Regions from separate parts of the Streptomyces sp. A5-4 genome, predicted to be linked through region 2. Evidence: riboswitches for the same ligand, from Rfam matches in the RefSeq annotation. Region 2 holds a riboswitch; each other region holds the start of a gene.

Region 1 (4,265 bases), 1.7 Mb from region 2:
CGTCCGGGCCGCCTCCGAAGCGGTGACCAGCCTCGGCTTCGCCATCGATCCGCAGTCGCTGGCGCAGGCCGCCAAGGATGTCGAGGAGCAGAGTCTGCTCTCGCGCACCGGCGGCGCGCCGACCTTCGCGCTCGGCATGTCGGAGATCTTCTCCGCGGTGGTGGGCGGCGCCGGAATGAAGGCGTTCTGGTATCACTTCGCCATCATGTTCGAGGCGCTGTTCATCCTCACCACGGTGGACGCGGGCACCCGGGTCGGGCGCTTCATGCTCCAGGACATGCTCGGCAACGTCTACAAGCCGTTCCGCCAGGTCAGCTGGAAGCCGGGCGTCTGGATCGCCAGCGCGGTCGTCGTCGGCGGCTGGGGCTACTTCCTGTGGGTCGGCGTGCACGACCCGCTGGGCGGCATCAACCAGCTCTTCCCGCTGTTCGGCATCGCCAACCAGCTGCTCGCCGCCGTCGCCCTCGCCGTCTGCACCACGCTGCTCGTCAAGTCCGGGCGGCTCAAGTGGGCCTGGGTCACCGCCGTGCCACTGCTGTGGGACGTCGCGGTCACCCTGACCGCCAGCTGGCAGAAGATCTTCTCCGCCGATCCCAAGGTGGGCTTCTTCGCCCAGCGCGACAAGTACCAGGCGGGCATCGAGGCCGGCGAGGCGATCGCACCCGCCAAGACCGTCGGCGACATGCACACGGTCGTCACCAACTCCACGGTCGACGGCGTGCTGTCCGCGTTCTTCGCCATCCTCATCATCGTGGTGCTCGTCGAGGCCACGCGGGTCTGCGTCAAGGCGATCCGCGACCCCGCGAGCGTCAAGCTCAGCGAGACCCCGTACGTCGAGTCCCGCCTCGTCGCGCCCGCCTCGCTCCTCGCCACCAAGGAGGAGAAGGCCGAGCTCGTGGCGGCCGGCCTCGGCCCCGAGGGCGGCATGCGCAAGGACGACGCCGCGAGCGTCGGAACGGGGAGCCGGGAATGACCCTCTCGGACGTACGCCGCGTGGCGGGCCGGATCCGCTGGTACGTCCGCGAATTGACCGGCGAATCCGCCTACGACCGGTATGCGGAGCACGCGAGATCCCGCGACCCGCAGGCCCTCGTCATGAGCCGACGGGAGTTCGAACACAGTCGTACGGACGCCCGCGAGGCGGATCCCCGGGAGGGCTTCCGCTGCTGCTGAGGCTCTCCGCCCAGTGATCGCACGGGCCGTCGCATCCGCCGGGATGCGGCGGCCCGTTGTCGTACACAGAACCGAAGCCGCAACACCCGCGACACAACATCTGGGGGGTGCGGCATCCCCCGGCCCCCACATGTATGCTCGTGCTCGCTGTCGCCGCAGGGAAATCCGGTGCGAATCCGGAACTGTCCCGCAACGGTGTGATTGGTGCGCTTTCGCGCACCCAGGAGTCCGAGACCTGCCGACGGTGCATCCGGTTCGACCGACCCGGATGCCGATACGTCCGGGCCTCGCGGTTGGGCCGGTGGACGCAATGCGGTGTGCCGCCCTTTCGGGGGTGAGGTGTGCCCGTGCGCCCCCTCCCCCGCCGGCCCCGAGCCGAGCGAGGGAGAGCACCCCGTGACCATCGCGCCAGTCGATCCGGCTTCTGCCACGGTGACGACCGAAGGACCCGGCACAGAGTTGCTGCGGACCCTGACGGACCTCACCGCCGATCTGCCCGACACCGACCCCGGCAGAGTCGCCGCGGCCGCGCTGCGCGGCCGGAACGCCGGTTCTGACGCGGCCGAGTTGCGTGCTCTCGCCACCGACGCCGCCGCCGGCCTGATCTCCGAGGACCCGGCGTACTCCCGCCTCGCGGCCCGGCTGCTGACCCGCACGATCCGGGACGAGGCGGCGACGCAGGGCGTCCACACCTTCTCCGACTCGGTCGGCGTGGGGCACCGCGAGGGCCTGATCGCGGACCGCGCCGCCAACTTCGTGGCGCTGCACGCTCCGCGGCTCGACGCGCTGATCGACAGGACGGCCGACGACCGTTTCGGCTACTTCGGCCTGCGGACCGTCTACAGCCGCTACCTGCTGCGCCACCCGATCACCCGTCAGGTGATCGAGACCCCGCAGCACTTCATGCTCCGGGTGGCGTCCGGCCTCGCCGAGGACGACTCGGTCCGCGCCCTGGACGAGGTCGCCGCGCTGTACCGGCTGATGAGCCGCCTGGACTACCTGCCGTCCTCGCCGACGCTCTTCAACTCCGGTACGCGCCACCCGCAGATGTCCTCCTGCTACCTCCTCGACTCTCCGCTGGACGAGCTCGACTCGATCTACGGCCGGTACCACGAGGTCGCCCGCCTCTCGAAGCACGCGGGTGGCATCGGCCTCTCGTACTCGCGCATCCGCGCCCGCGGTTCGCTGATCCGCGGCACCAACGGGCACTCCAACGGCATCGTCCCGTTCCTGCGCACCCTCGACTCCTCGGTCGCCGCCGTCAACCAGGGCGGCCGGCGCAAGGGCGCGGCCTGCGTCTACCTGGAGACGTGGCACGCGGACATCGAGGAGTTCCTGGAGCTGCGCGACAACACGGGCGAGGAGGCGCGGCGTACGCACAACCTGAACCTCGCGCACTGGATCCCCGACGAGTTCATGCGCCGGGTGGACGCGGACACCGACTGGTCGCTGTTCTCGCCGGTCGACGTGCCCGAGCTGGTCGACCTGTGGGGCGACGCGTTCGACGCGGCGTACCGCAAGGCCGAGGCGGACGGCCTGGCCCGTACGACGATCCCCGCGCGCCAGCTGTACGGCCGGATGATGCGCACCCTCGCGCAGACCGGCAACGGCTGGATGACCTTCAAGGACGCGTCGAACCGTACGGCGAACCAGACCGCCGAGCCCGGCTCCGTGGTGCACTCGTCGAACCTGTGCACGGAGATCCTGGAGGTGACGGACGACGGCGAGACCGCCGTGTGCAACCTCGGCTCGGTGAACCTCGGTTCGTTCGTGCTGGCCTCGGGCGAGATGGACTGGGAGCGTCTCGACGAGACCGTCCGTACCGCGGTGACCTTCCTCGACCGCGTCGTCGACATCAACTTCTACCCGACCGAGCAGGCCGGCCGCTCCAACGCCAAGTGGCGCCCGGTGGGCCTGGGCGCGATGGGTCTGCAGGACGTCTTCTTCCAGCTGAAGCTGCCGTTCGGCTCCCCCGAGGCGCAGGCGCTGTCCACCCGTATCGCCGAGCGGATCATGCTCGCGGCGTACGAGGCCTCCTGCGAGCTCGCCGAGCGCAACGGCCCGCTGCCCGCCTGGGAGAAGACCCGCACCGCGCGCGGTGTCCTGCACCCCGACCACTACGGCGTCGAGGTCACCTGGCCGGAGCGCTGGGAGGCGCTGCGCGCCCGTATCGCGAAGAGCGGCATGCGCAACTCCCTGCTCCTCGCGATCGCGCCGACCGCGACCATCGCGTCCATCGCGGGCGTGTACGAGTGCATCGAGCCACAGGTCTCCAACCTCTTCAAGCGCGAGACGCTCAGTGGTGAATTCCTCCAGGTCAACGCCTACTTGGTGGAGGAGCTCAAGAAGCTCGGCGTCTGGGACGCGCAGTCCCGCGAGGCGCTGCGCGAGTCCAGCGGATCGGTGCAGGGCTTCAGCTGGATCCCGGCGGAGGTGCGTGAGCTGTACCGCACGGCGTGGGAGATCCCGCAGCGCGGTCTGATCGACATGGCCGCCGCCCGTACGCCGTACCTCGACCAGAGCCAGTCGCTGAACCTCTTCCTGGAGACGCCGACCATCGGGAAGCTCAGCTCGATGTACGCGTACGCCTGGAAGAAGGGGCTGAAGACGACGTACTACCTGCGCTCGCGCCCGGCGACGCGCATCGCGCGGGCGGCCGGCTCCGGCGGCGCCGCGGTCGCCGCCCCCATCCCCGTCCAGCAAGTGGCCACCGCGACGGCTCCCGACGAGGACGCCATCGCCTGCTCCCTGGAAAACCCCGAGTCCTGCGAGGCCTGCCAGTAATGTCCACCAACGCCACCAAGAACCTCCTCGACCCGGGCTTCGAACTCACGCTGCGTCCCATGCGCTACCCGGACTTCTACGAGCGCTACCGCGACGCGATCAAGAACACCTGGTCGGTCGAGGAAGTCGACCTCCACTCGGACATCAGCGACCTCGCGAAGCTCTCCCCCGGCGAGCAGCACATGATCGGCCGACTGGTCGCGTTCTTCGCGACGGGCGACTCGATCGTCTCCAACAACCTGGTGCTGACGCTCTACAAGCACATCAACTCCCCCGAGGCGCGGCTGTACTTGAGCCGCCAGCTCTTC
Region 2 (4,265 bases):
CAGCGCCTCGCCGGTCCGCCACGACACGCTCGCAGCACGCAGACTCATCGCAGCCTCCGGCCCCGGTAGAGGATGACGACAAAGGCCGGCACGCCGATCAGTGACGTCATGACGCCCACCGGCAGCTCCTGCGGATCCAGGACGGTGCGCGCCACCGTGTCGATCCACACCAGGAACACCGCGCCGGCCAGCGCGGTCGCCGGAAGCAGTCGACGGTGACCGGTACCGACGATCGCGCGGGCCGCGTGCGGCAGCACCAGGCCGACGAACCCGATGGCCCCCGACGTACTGACCAGCGTCGCCGTGAGCAGCGCCGTCGCGGCGAGCAGCAGCAGCCGGGTCCGGCCGACGGAGACCCCGAGCGACGCCGCGGCCTCCTCGCCGAAGGCGAACGCGTCGAGCGCCGTCGCCTTGGCGCCGCACACCACCAGCACCACGGCCAGCACCGCGGCGCACAGCCAGACGTCGGCCCACGAGGCGTTGGCGAGCGAGCCCAGCAGCCAGAACAGCACGCCACGGGTCTGCTCGGCGTCGGCCGACGAGATGACGACGAAGGAGGTGAGCGCCGAGAAGAGCTGCATGGCGGCCACCCCGGCGAGCAGCACCCGGTCCGTCGTCCCGCCCGAGGCGTAACCCAGCACCAGGACGAGCCCGAAGGCGCACAGCGCACCGAGGAACGCACCGGCCGACAGCGACACCAGGCCGCCGCCGACGCCGAGGATCACCACCAGGACCGCGCCGGTGGACGCGCCGGAGGAGACCCCGAGGACAAAGGGGTCGGCGAGCGGATTGCGCAGCAACGACTGCAGCACGGCCCCGCACACCCCCAGGCCCGCGCCGCACACCGCGGCGAGCAGGGTCCGCGGCAGCCGCAGCTCCCAGACGATGCCTTCGCGGATCGGCGAAAGCCGGGAGTGGCCCCAGCCCGCCCGGTCGGCGACCACGGCCCAGACGTCGGAGACCTCGATGTCGGCGGGGCCGAAAGTGATCGCGACGGCGATGGAGGCGAGGAGCAGGGCCAGTCCGCCCACCCAGAACAGCGCCCCGCCCACTCGCAGGGCGGGGCGGGTCCTCCGCGCGCCGTCCTCGCTCACCGCGCTCAACCAGCGAGTCCGTACGTACGCAGTGCGGCGCCGACCTTCTCGACGCCCTCGATCGTACGGATCGAGGGGTTCATGGCCTGTCCGCTCAGCAGGACGTACCGCTTCTTCCGCACCGCGGTCATGTGCCGGGTGACCGGATTGGTCTCCAGGAACTTGATCTTCGCGGCGGCCGTCTCCGCGCTCTCGCTCCGGCGGGTCAGATCACCGACGACGAGCACGTCGGGGTCGCGGTCGGCCACGTTCTCCCAGTTGATCTGGGGCCATTCGTCATGGGTGTCGTCGAAGACGTTCTTCGCACCGAGCGCCTCGGTGACCACTCCGGGCGCACCACAACAGCCCGCCATGTAGGGGGAGTCGGAGTTCGCGAACCAGTAGAGCAGCGTGGTGTCCCCGGCATCGACGCCCTTGGCGGCCGTGGCGTAGCGTCCCTTGAGGTCACCGATGAGCTTCTCGCCGCGCTCCTCCACGTCGAAGACGCGGGCGAGGTCGCGGATCTCGCCGTACACGCTCTCCATCGTCAGCGGCTCGCCGCGCGAACCGTCGCCGTCGCCCGTGTTGGACTTCTCGCAGTCGGCGGGCGAGAGATATGTGGGCACACCGAGCTTCTCGAAGTCGGCGCGCGGGGCGACACCGCCCTCACCGAACGTGAAGACGAACGAGGCGGAGACGAAGTCGGGTTCCTCGGCGAGCACCCGCTCGAAGGAGGGCCTGTTCTCCGCGAGCCGCGGCACCTTGGCGTTTTCCGCCGCGAGTTCCTTGAGCACCGGGTCGGTCCAGGTGGCCGAACCGGCCAGCCGGTCGCCGAGCCCCAGGGACAGCAGGATCTCGGTGGACCCCTGATCGAGCGAGACGGCGTGCTCGGGCGGGCTCTCGATCGTCACCTCGCGGCCGCAGTTCTTGAAGGTCCTGGGATACCCGGAACCGTCCCGGCCGGACTTGCCCGAGTCGGACGAGGTGTTCGTCGAACCCGCACCGCAGGCAGTCAGCACGCCGAGCACAAGAGAGAGCAGACCCGCGGCCAGGGCCCGGTGAAAGGCGGGGCGGGCAGGAGGGGAAGGCAGCACAGGAGCCATTTCCGTCTGAGGCCCGGTCGCGGAGCCTGTCGGTCGTCGCACCCCGGTCAGCGGGTGTGCGGCCGGGGCTGCCAGCAGGTCTTCGGACTCGGGGTCGTCCGGACGCGGCGCCTTCCCGGACTGCTCGTCCAGTGGCCGATACCGCGCCCGTCGCCCTCACCGCTGCGCGTCAGTTCCGGATTCGCACCGGATTCCCTGACCCAAATGTGGGTTCGACTGGCAGCCGCAAGCTACCACAGCGATCTTGACCTTCCCCGGCCCGGGAGGCGCGCCTAACCTGGACGGTATGTACGCCGAGTGGGCATCGAGGCTCGACGGCGCCGTCGTGTGGACGCACACCGCGCCACCGGCCCCCGCCGTCGCACACCCCGTGCTGCCCGACGGATGCATGGACCTGCTCTGGTCCGAGGGCAGGCTGCTCGTCGCCGGCCCCGACACCCACGCCCACCCCGGGGGCGACAAGCCCGGCGCCGCGTACGCCGGCGTACGGTTCGCACCCGGCGCCGGGCCCGCGATCCTCGGGATACCGGCGCACGAGTTGCGCGACCGGCGGGTGGAGCTGGCCGATCTGTGGCCCGGCGCCACGGTCCGTGCCCGTGCCGCCCGGATCGCCGGCGCCCCGGACCCGGCCGCCGCCCTGGAGGACCTGGTGCTGCGCCTTGCCGCGGACACCGGGCCGCCCGATCCCGTCCTGCGCGCCGTCGCCGGGCAGCTGAACGCGGGCCGTACGGTCGCCGCGACCGCCGACGCCGTGGGCCTGGGCGCCCGTCAGTTGCACCGCCGCTCGCTGGCCGCCTTCGGGTACGGGCCCAAGACGCTGGCCCGGGTCCTGCGGCTGCAGCGCGCGCTGGCGCTGGTACGTGGCGGCTCGACGTACGCCGACGCGGCGATCGCCGCGGGCTGCGCCGACCAGGCCCATCTCTCCCGCGAGATGCGTGACCTGGCCGGGCTGACCCTCGGCGCCTACGTGGCGTTGGCGAACAGCGAGACGCCGCAGCCGTCGGGGTCCAGCACCACCGCGTAGCGCTGCCCCCAGACGGCGTCCCAGGGTTTGAGGTGGCTCTCGTATCCCGCCGTGATCAAGGTGCTGTACGTCGCGTCGACCTCGGCCGGGCTGTCGCACAGGAACGCGAGACCGAGCCGCTCACCTGCCTGCGGCCGGGTCCAGCCCGGGTCGAAGGAGGCAACGGACTCCTCGGTGTCCCACAGGACACGCATACCGCCGGGCAGGGTCGCCTCGGCGTGCGGCCGGGAGTCGGCCTCGGCCGGAACATCGAGGCCGAGCTTGCGGTAGAAGGCGAGAGAGGCGGCCATGTCGGCGACGATCAGGCCGATCGCATCGAGTCGTGGAGTCATGGATTCACCGTAGGCGGGGAGGCGCGCGCGACTCTTGAAGGAAACGGACGTCATGGACGTCATGGATTCGTAAGGCCCCAGGAAGGTGGTCGCCCCTGGTGGGCGGCCTACGGTGGCGGTATGGAGAACCAGCGGCACGGCAGCGATGTGCATGTCCTGGTCGTCGACGACGACCCGACGGTTTCCGAGGTCGTCGCCCGCTATCTCGACCGGGCCGGCTTCGCCGTGGTCCGGGCCGCCGACGGGCCCGCCGCACTGCGGGCGGCGGCCGAGCGGTGGCCCGACCTGGTGGTCCTTGATCTGATGCTGCCCGGCATGGACGGCCTGGAGGTGTGCCGCGTACTGCGCGCCCGTGGCCCCGTGCCGGTGATCATGCTGACCGCGCGGGGCGACGAGGACGACCGGATCCTCGGCCTGGAAATAGGGGCGGACGACTACGTCACCAAGCCCTTCAGCCCGCGCGAACTGGTGCTCCGGGTCGAATCCGTGCTGCGCCGCGGCCGGTCGGCCGACGGCCGGGAGGGACCGCGGCTGCGGGCCGCCGGGATCGACCTGGACCCCCGGGCCCGCCGCGTCACCCGGGACGGCCATGACCTGGCGCTGACCCTGCGGGAGTTCGACCTGCTCGCGTATCTGCTGCGGCGTCCGGGCCAGGTGTGCGGGCGCGAGCAGCTGATGCGGGAGGTGTGGGGCTGGGAGTTCGGCGATCTGTCCACCGTCACCGTTCATGTGC
Region 3 (4,265 bases), 5.4 Mb from region 2:
TCGCCGGTCTGCTCACTCCGGACCGGGGACGGATAAGGGTGCAGGGGCGCCCGGCGGTCGCGGGCGGTCCGTCCGGGGTCCGCGTCCTCATTCCGCAGCAGGCCTACGTCTTCACCGGCACCCTGCGCGAGAACCTGCTCTACCTGTGTCCGGACGGAGCGTCGGCCACGGCCGTGCGTCACTCCGCCGAAGCGGTCGGCCTGGGCCCGCTGGTCCAACGCCTGGGAGGGTACGACTCCCCGCTCGACCCCGCCGCCCTGTCGCACGGCGAGCGTCAACTCGTCGCCCTGGCGAGGGCGCACGTATCGCCCGCGGCTCTGATCCTGCTCGACGAGGCCACCTGCCACCTGGATCCGGCGGCCGAGGAGCAGGCGGAGGCGGCCTTCGCCGAACGGCCCGGCACCTTGATCGTGGTGGCCCACCGCATCAGCTCCGCCGAGCGCGCGGACCGGATCCTGGTGCTGGACGGCGCCCACGCCGCGCACGGATCCCATCACGAGCTGATCGAGCGTTCGCCGCTCTACCGGGACCTGGTCGGCCAGTGGCACGCCGAACACATCTGACTCCGCGCCCCGGCCGGCCACTTGCAGACCCGATGAGCCGTTCAACTACCCGGTAGAGACAATTGACTTGGGCATCGATTGGAACGAGTTCTAGTTATAGTGGGCGAAGCCTGACGGCTGCCGGACGCCGCGCGACCGGCGCCGCGCCCCTACGCGACCGAGACGAGGCCCCATGAAGCAGGTGACCGACCAGGTGACCGCACACGGCGGAGGCGTCTGGTCCCTCAAGGTGCCCATCCCGGACAACCCGCTCGGTCACACACTGGTCCACCTGCTCGACACCGACGAGGGCCCGGTCCTGATCGACACCGGCTGGGACGACCCGACGTCCTGGGACACCCTGGTCGCGGGCCTCGCGGCGCTCGATGTGGCCGTCGCCGACATCCACGGCGTGCTCGTCACCCACCACCACCCCGACCACCACGGCCTGTCCGGCCAGGTGCGGGACGTCTCGGGTGCGTGGATCGCCATGCACGCCGCCGACACCGACGTCGTACGCCGCACCCGCGGCGCGAAGCCCAGCACCTGGCTGGACTTCATCACCGCCAAACTCACCACCGCGGGCGCCCCCGAGGAGCACCTCGCGCCGCTGCGCGCCGCCCGCGAGTCGGGCCGCACCCGCACCCTGCCGGGCCTGAGCGCCGCCCTCCCGGACCGCGAGATCGTCCCCGGCGACCTGCTCCCGCTGGCGGGGCGCCGGCTGCGCGCGATCTGGACGCCGGGCCACACCCCGGGCCATGTCTGTCTGCATCTCGACGAGGCCCATCCGGCGAACCTCCCCGGCAACGGCCGCCTGTTCTCCGGCGACCACCTCCTGCCCGGGATCACCCCGCACATCGGCCTGTACGAGGACCCGGACGACGCCACGGTCACCGACCCCCTCGGCGACTACCTCGACTCCCTGGAGCGCATCGGACGGCTGGCTCCCGCCGAGGTCCTGCCCGCCCATCAGCACGCGTTCACCGACGCTCCCGCGCGCGTGGCCGAACTGCTGGCCCACCACGAGGACCGACTGACCGGCCTGCGCACCCTCCTCGCCACCCCGCTCACCCCGTGGCAGATCGCGGAGCGGATGGAGTGGAACCGCCCGTGGGAGCAGATCCCGTACGGGTCGAGGAACATCGCGGTCTCGGAGGCGGAGGCGCATCTGCGCCGCCTGGTGAAGCTGGGTATGGCGGAGCCGGTGATGGGCAGCGACCCGGTCACCTACCAGGCGGTGTAAGGGTCCGGGGACCGAGCGAGGGCGTTACGGGCCGGTAGAGTGTGCGAGTCGTCATCATGCCCGTACAGGGGGAAGCCGGTGCGAATCCGGCACTGACCCGCAGCCGTATGTCGTCCCCGAGGGACGACGAGTCGCAACACCCTGCTCGGCATGACTGGCTCGGCACCGTCGAGGTATACGGGGCCGGCGCCCGGTGCGTGGTCCCGCGTGCTCGTGCCCGGCTCCGCCAGCAGGAGAGGCCCCCGCCCGTCATGACCTTTCGCCGCAGCGCAGCCACCGTGCTCGCCGCTTCCGCCGTTCTCTGCGCAGCCGCCGGCCCGGTGGCGGTCGCGGCGCCCACGCCGTCCCCCAAGCCCGTGATCCCCTCCGGGCTGTACGGCACGACGGACCCCATGTACGACGGTGTCTTCCGGCAGTCGCTGGCCCTGCTCGCCCAGGACACCGTGGGCGTCAAGCCCGCGGCGAAGGCCGTGAGCTGGCTGGTCGGGCAGCAGTGCGACTCCGGCGGCTTCCCTGCGTTCCGCGCCGACGCCACCGAGCCATGCAACGCGAAGACCATGGTGGACAGCAACGCCACCGCCGCCGCCGTGCAGGCGCTCGTCGCGCTCGGCGGGCAGGACGCCGTCGTGAAGAAGAGCGTCGACTGGTTGAAGTCCACGCAGAACCAGGACGGCGGCTGGAGCTACAGCCCCGGCACCGCGACCGACTCCAACTCCACGTCGATAGTGATCGGCGCGCTGGCCGCGGCGGGCGAGAAGCCGGGCGAGGTCAAGTCGCAGAAGAGCAGGTCGCCTTACGACGCGCTCGGCACGTTCGCCATCCCGTGCGACGCGAAGACGGGCGGCGGCGCGTTCGCGTACCAGCCGGACAAGGCCGGGAAGCTCGCGCCCAACGGTGACGCGACGGCCGCGGCCGTGCTGGGCGCGCTCGGCAAGGGCCTGGTCGCCGAGGGCAAGGACGGCGGCAAGAAGGCCTCGTGCACGCAGGGCGGCAAGCCGACCCCGGACATGACGTCCGGCAACGGCGCCGCGTACCTGGCCACCACCCTCGCCAAGACCGGCCACCTCGACACTCCCCCCATGCCCGGCGCCGAGGACACGAAGCCGCTGCCGGACTTCGGCAACACCGCCGACGCCGTGGTCGCGCTGGCCGCGCAGGGCGGGGCCGAGCAGGCGCGGAAGCCGCTGACCTGGCTGGAGAAGAACTCGGCCGGCTGGGCGAAGCAGAGCGGGCCCGCCGCGTACGCGCAGCTGATCTTCGCCGCGCACGCGACCGGCACCGACCCGAAGTCCTTCGGCGGCGCCGACCTGGTCAAGGCGCTCAACGCGACCGGGCCGACGCCCGAGTCCGTGCGGCCGGCCGGTGACAAGGACGAGAAGAAGGACGACGGCGGCGGCTTCGGCGCCTGGTGGATCGTCGGCATCGTCTTCGTCGCCAGTGCGGGCGCGGGCATCCTGTTCAGCGGCCGCAAGAAGAAGAACCAGCAGCGGTGAGGACGCGTACGCGTCCGGTCGCGCTCCTCCTCGCCCTGTGCGCCGCGCTCGTGGTGCTGGGCGGGGCGGGGTCCGCGCAGGCGGCGACCGGCTACCGCTACTGGTCGTTCTGGGACCAGGACGGCGGCGGGAAGTGGGCGTACGCCACCCAGGGTCCTTCCACCGCGAGGCCCGCCGACGGTGACGTCCAGGGCTTCCGGTTCGCCGTGAGCCAGGACTCGCAGGACGCCGCCAAGCCGCGCGGCGCCGGGGACTTCCGGGCCATCTGCGGGGCCACCCCCGCCCAGGGCGACGCGAAGCGGGTCGCCCTGGTCATCGACTTCGGCACCGCGGCCGACGCTCCCGACGGGGAACGCCCGCCCGCCCCGCGCACCGCCTGTGCCCGGATCCGCCAGGACGCGACCAGCGCGGAGGCGCTCGCCGCGGTGGCGAAGCCGCTGCGGTACAACAGTGACGCGCTGCTGTGTGCGATCTCCGGCTACCCGAAGGCGGGCTGCGGGGACCAGGTCGCCGCCGCCGACGGCAGGAAGACGGCCCCGGCGACGGAGAACACACCCGACGAGGGCGGCCCCTCCGCCGGGATCCTGGTCGGCCTCGCCGCCGTCCTCGCGCTCGGCGCGGCCGGTGTGTGGCAGGGCCGGCGCCGCCGCGGACGACCGTGACCCTGCGCGCGCCCGAGGCGAACCGCAGCAACGCCCTGCACGCGGGGGCCTGGTGGCTGTGGGCACTCGGGCTCGCCACCGCGGCGTCGCGCACCACCAATCCGCTACTGCTCGGGCTGCTGGTGGGCGTCGCCGGCTATGTCGTCGCCGCGCGCCGCACCGCCGCGCCGTGGGCCCGTTCGTACGGCGCGTTCGTCAAGCTCGGCCTGGTGGTCATCGGGATCCGGCTGCTGTTCTCGGTGTTCCTCGGCTCACCGGTCCCCGGCACCCACACCCTGTTCACGCTGCCCGAATTACCGATGCCCGACTGGGCGAGGGGGGTGCG

The links. Region 2 has a riboswitch for cobalamin ahead of ACLLJJ_RS35270 (ABC transporter substrate-binding protein). Riboswitches for the same ligand answer to the same signal wherever they lie in the genome.
Region 1: linked by a shared signal. The riboswitch ahead of ACLLJJ_RS27275 (ribonucleoside-diphosphate reductase subunit alpha) and the one ahead of ACLLJJ_RS35270 (ABC transporter substrate-binding protein) in region 2 are both predicted to bind cobalamin.
Region 3: linked by a shared signal. The riboswitch ahead of ACLLJJ_RS09490 (prenyltransferase/squalene oxidase repeat-containing protein) and the one ahead of ACLLJJ_RS35270 (ABC transporter substrate-binding protein) in region 2 are both predicted to bind cobalamin.

The regions. Positions count from the first base shown of each region.
Region 1 is NZ_CP178591.1:5,811,148-5,815,412, reverse strand. Features, by position in the region: gene ACLLJJ_RS27285 (carbon starvation CstA family protein) at 1-973, shown strand, start outside; gene ACLLJJ_RS27280 (YbdD/YjiX family protein) at 970-1,173, shown strand; cobalamin riboswitch at 1,308-1,430, shown strand; gene ACLLJJ_RS27275 (ribonucleoside-diphosphate reductase subunit alpha) at 1,570-3,957, shown strand; gene ACLLJJ_RS27270 (ribonucleotide-diphosphate reductase subunit beta) at 3,957-4,265, shown strand, end outside.
Region 2 is NZ_CP178591.1:7,505,803-7,510,067, forward strand. Features, by position in the region: gene ACLLJJ_RS35260 (ABC transporter ATP-binding protein) at 1-48, opposite strand, end outside; gene ACLLJJ_RS35265 (FecCD family ABC transporter permease) at 45-1,094, opposite strand; gene ACLLJJ_RS35270 (ABC transporter substrate-binding protein) at 1,100-2,176, opposite strand; cobalamin riboswitch at 2,233-2,412, opposite strand; gene ACLLJJ_RS35275 (helix-turn-helix domain-containing protein) at 2,463-3,200, shown strand; gene ACLLJJ_RS35280 (VOC family protein) at 3,140-3,532, opposite strand; gene ACLLJJ_RS35285 (response regulator transcription factor) at 3,653-4,265, shown strand, end outside.
Region 3 is NZ_CP178591.1:2,062,502-2,066,766, forward strand. Features, by position in the region: gene ACLLJJ_RS09480 (ATP-binding cassette domain-containing protein) at 1-563, shown strand, start outside; gene ACLLJJ_RS09485 (MBL fold metallo-hydrolase) at 736-1,785, shown strand; cobalamin riboswitch at 1,806-1,948, shown strand; gene ACLLJJ_RS09490 (prenyltransferase/squalene oxidase repeat-containing protein) at 2,037-3,278, shown strand; gene ACLLJJ_RS09495 (SCO2322 family protein) at 3,275-3,940, shown strand; gene ACLLJJ_RS09500 (energy-coupling factor transporter transmembrane protein EcfT) at 3,943-4,265, shown strand, end outside.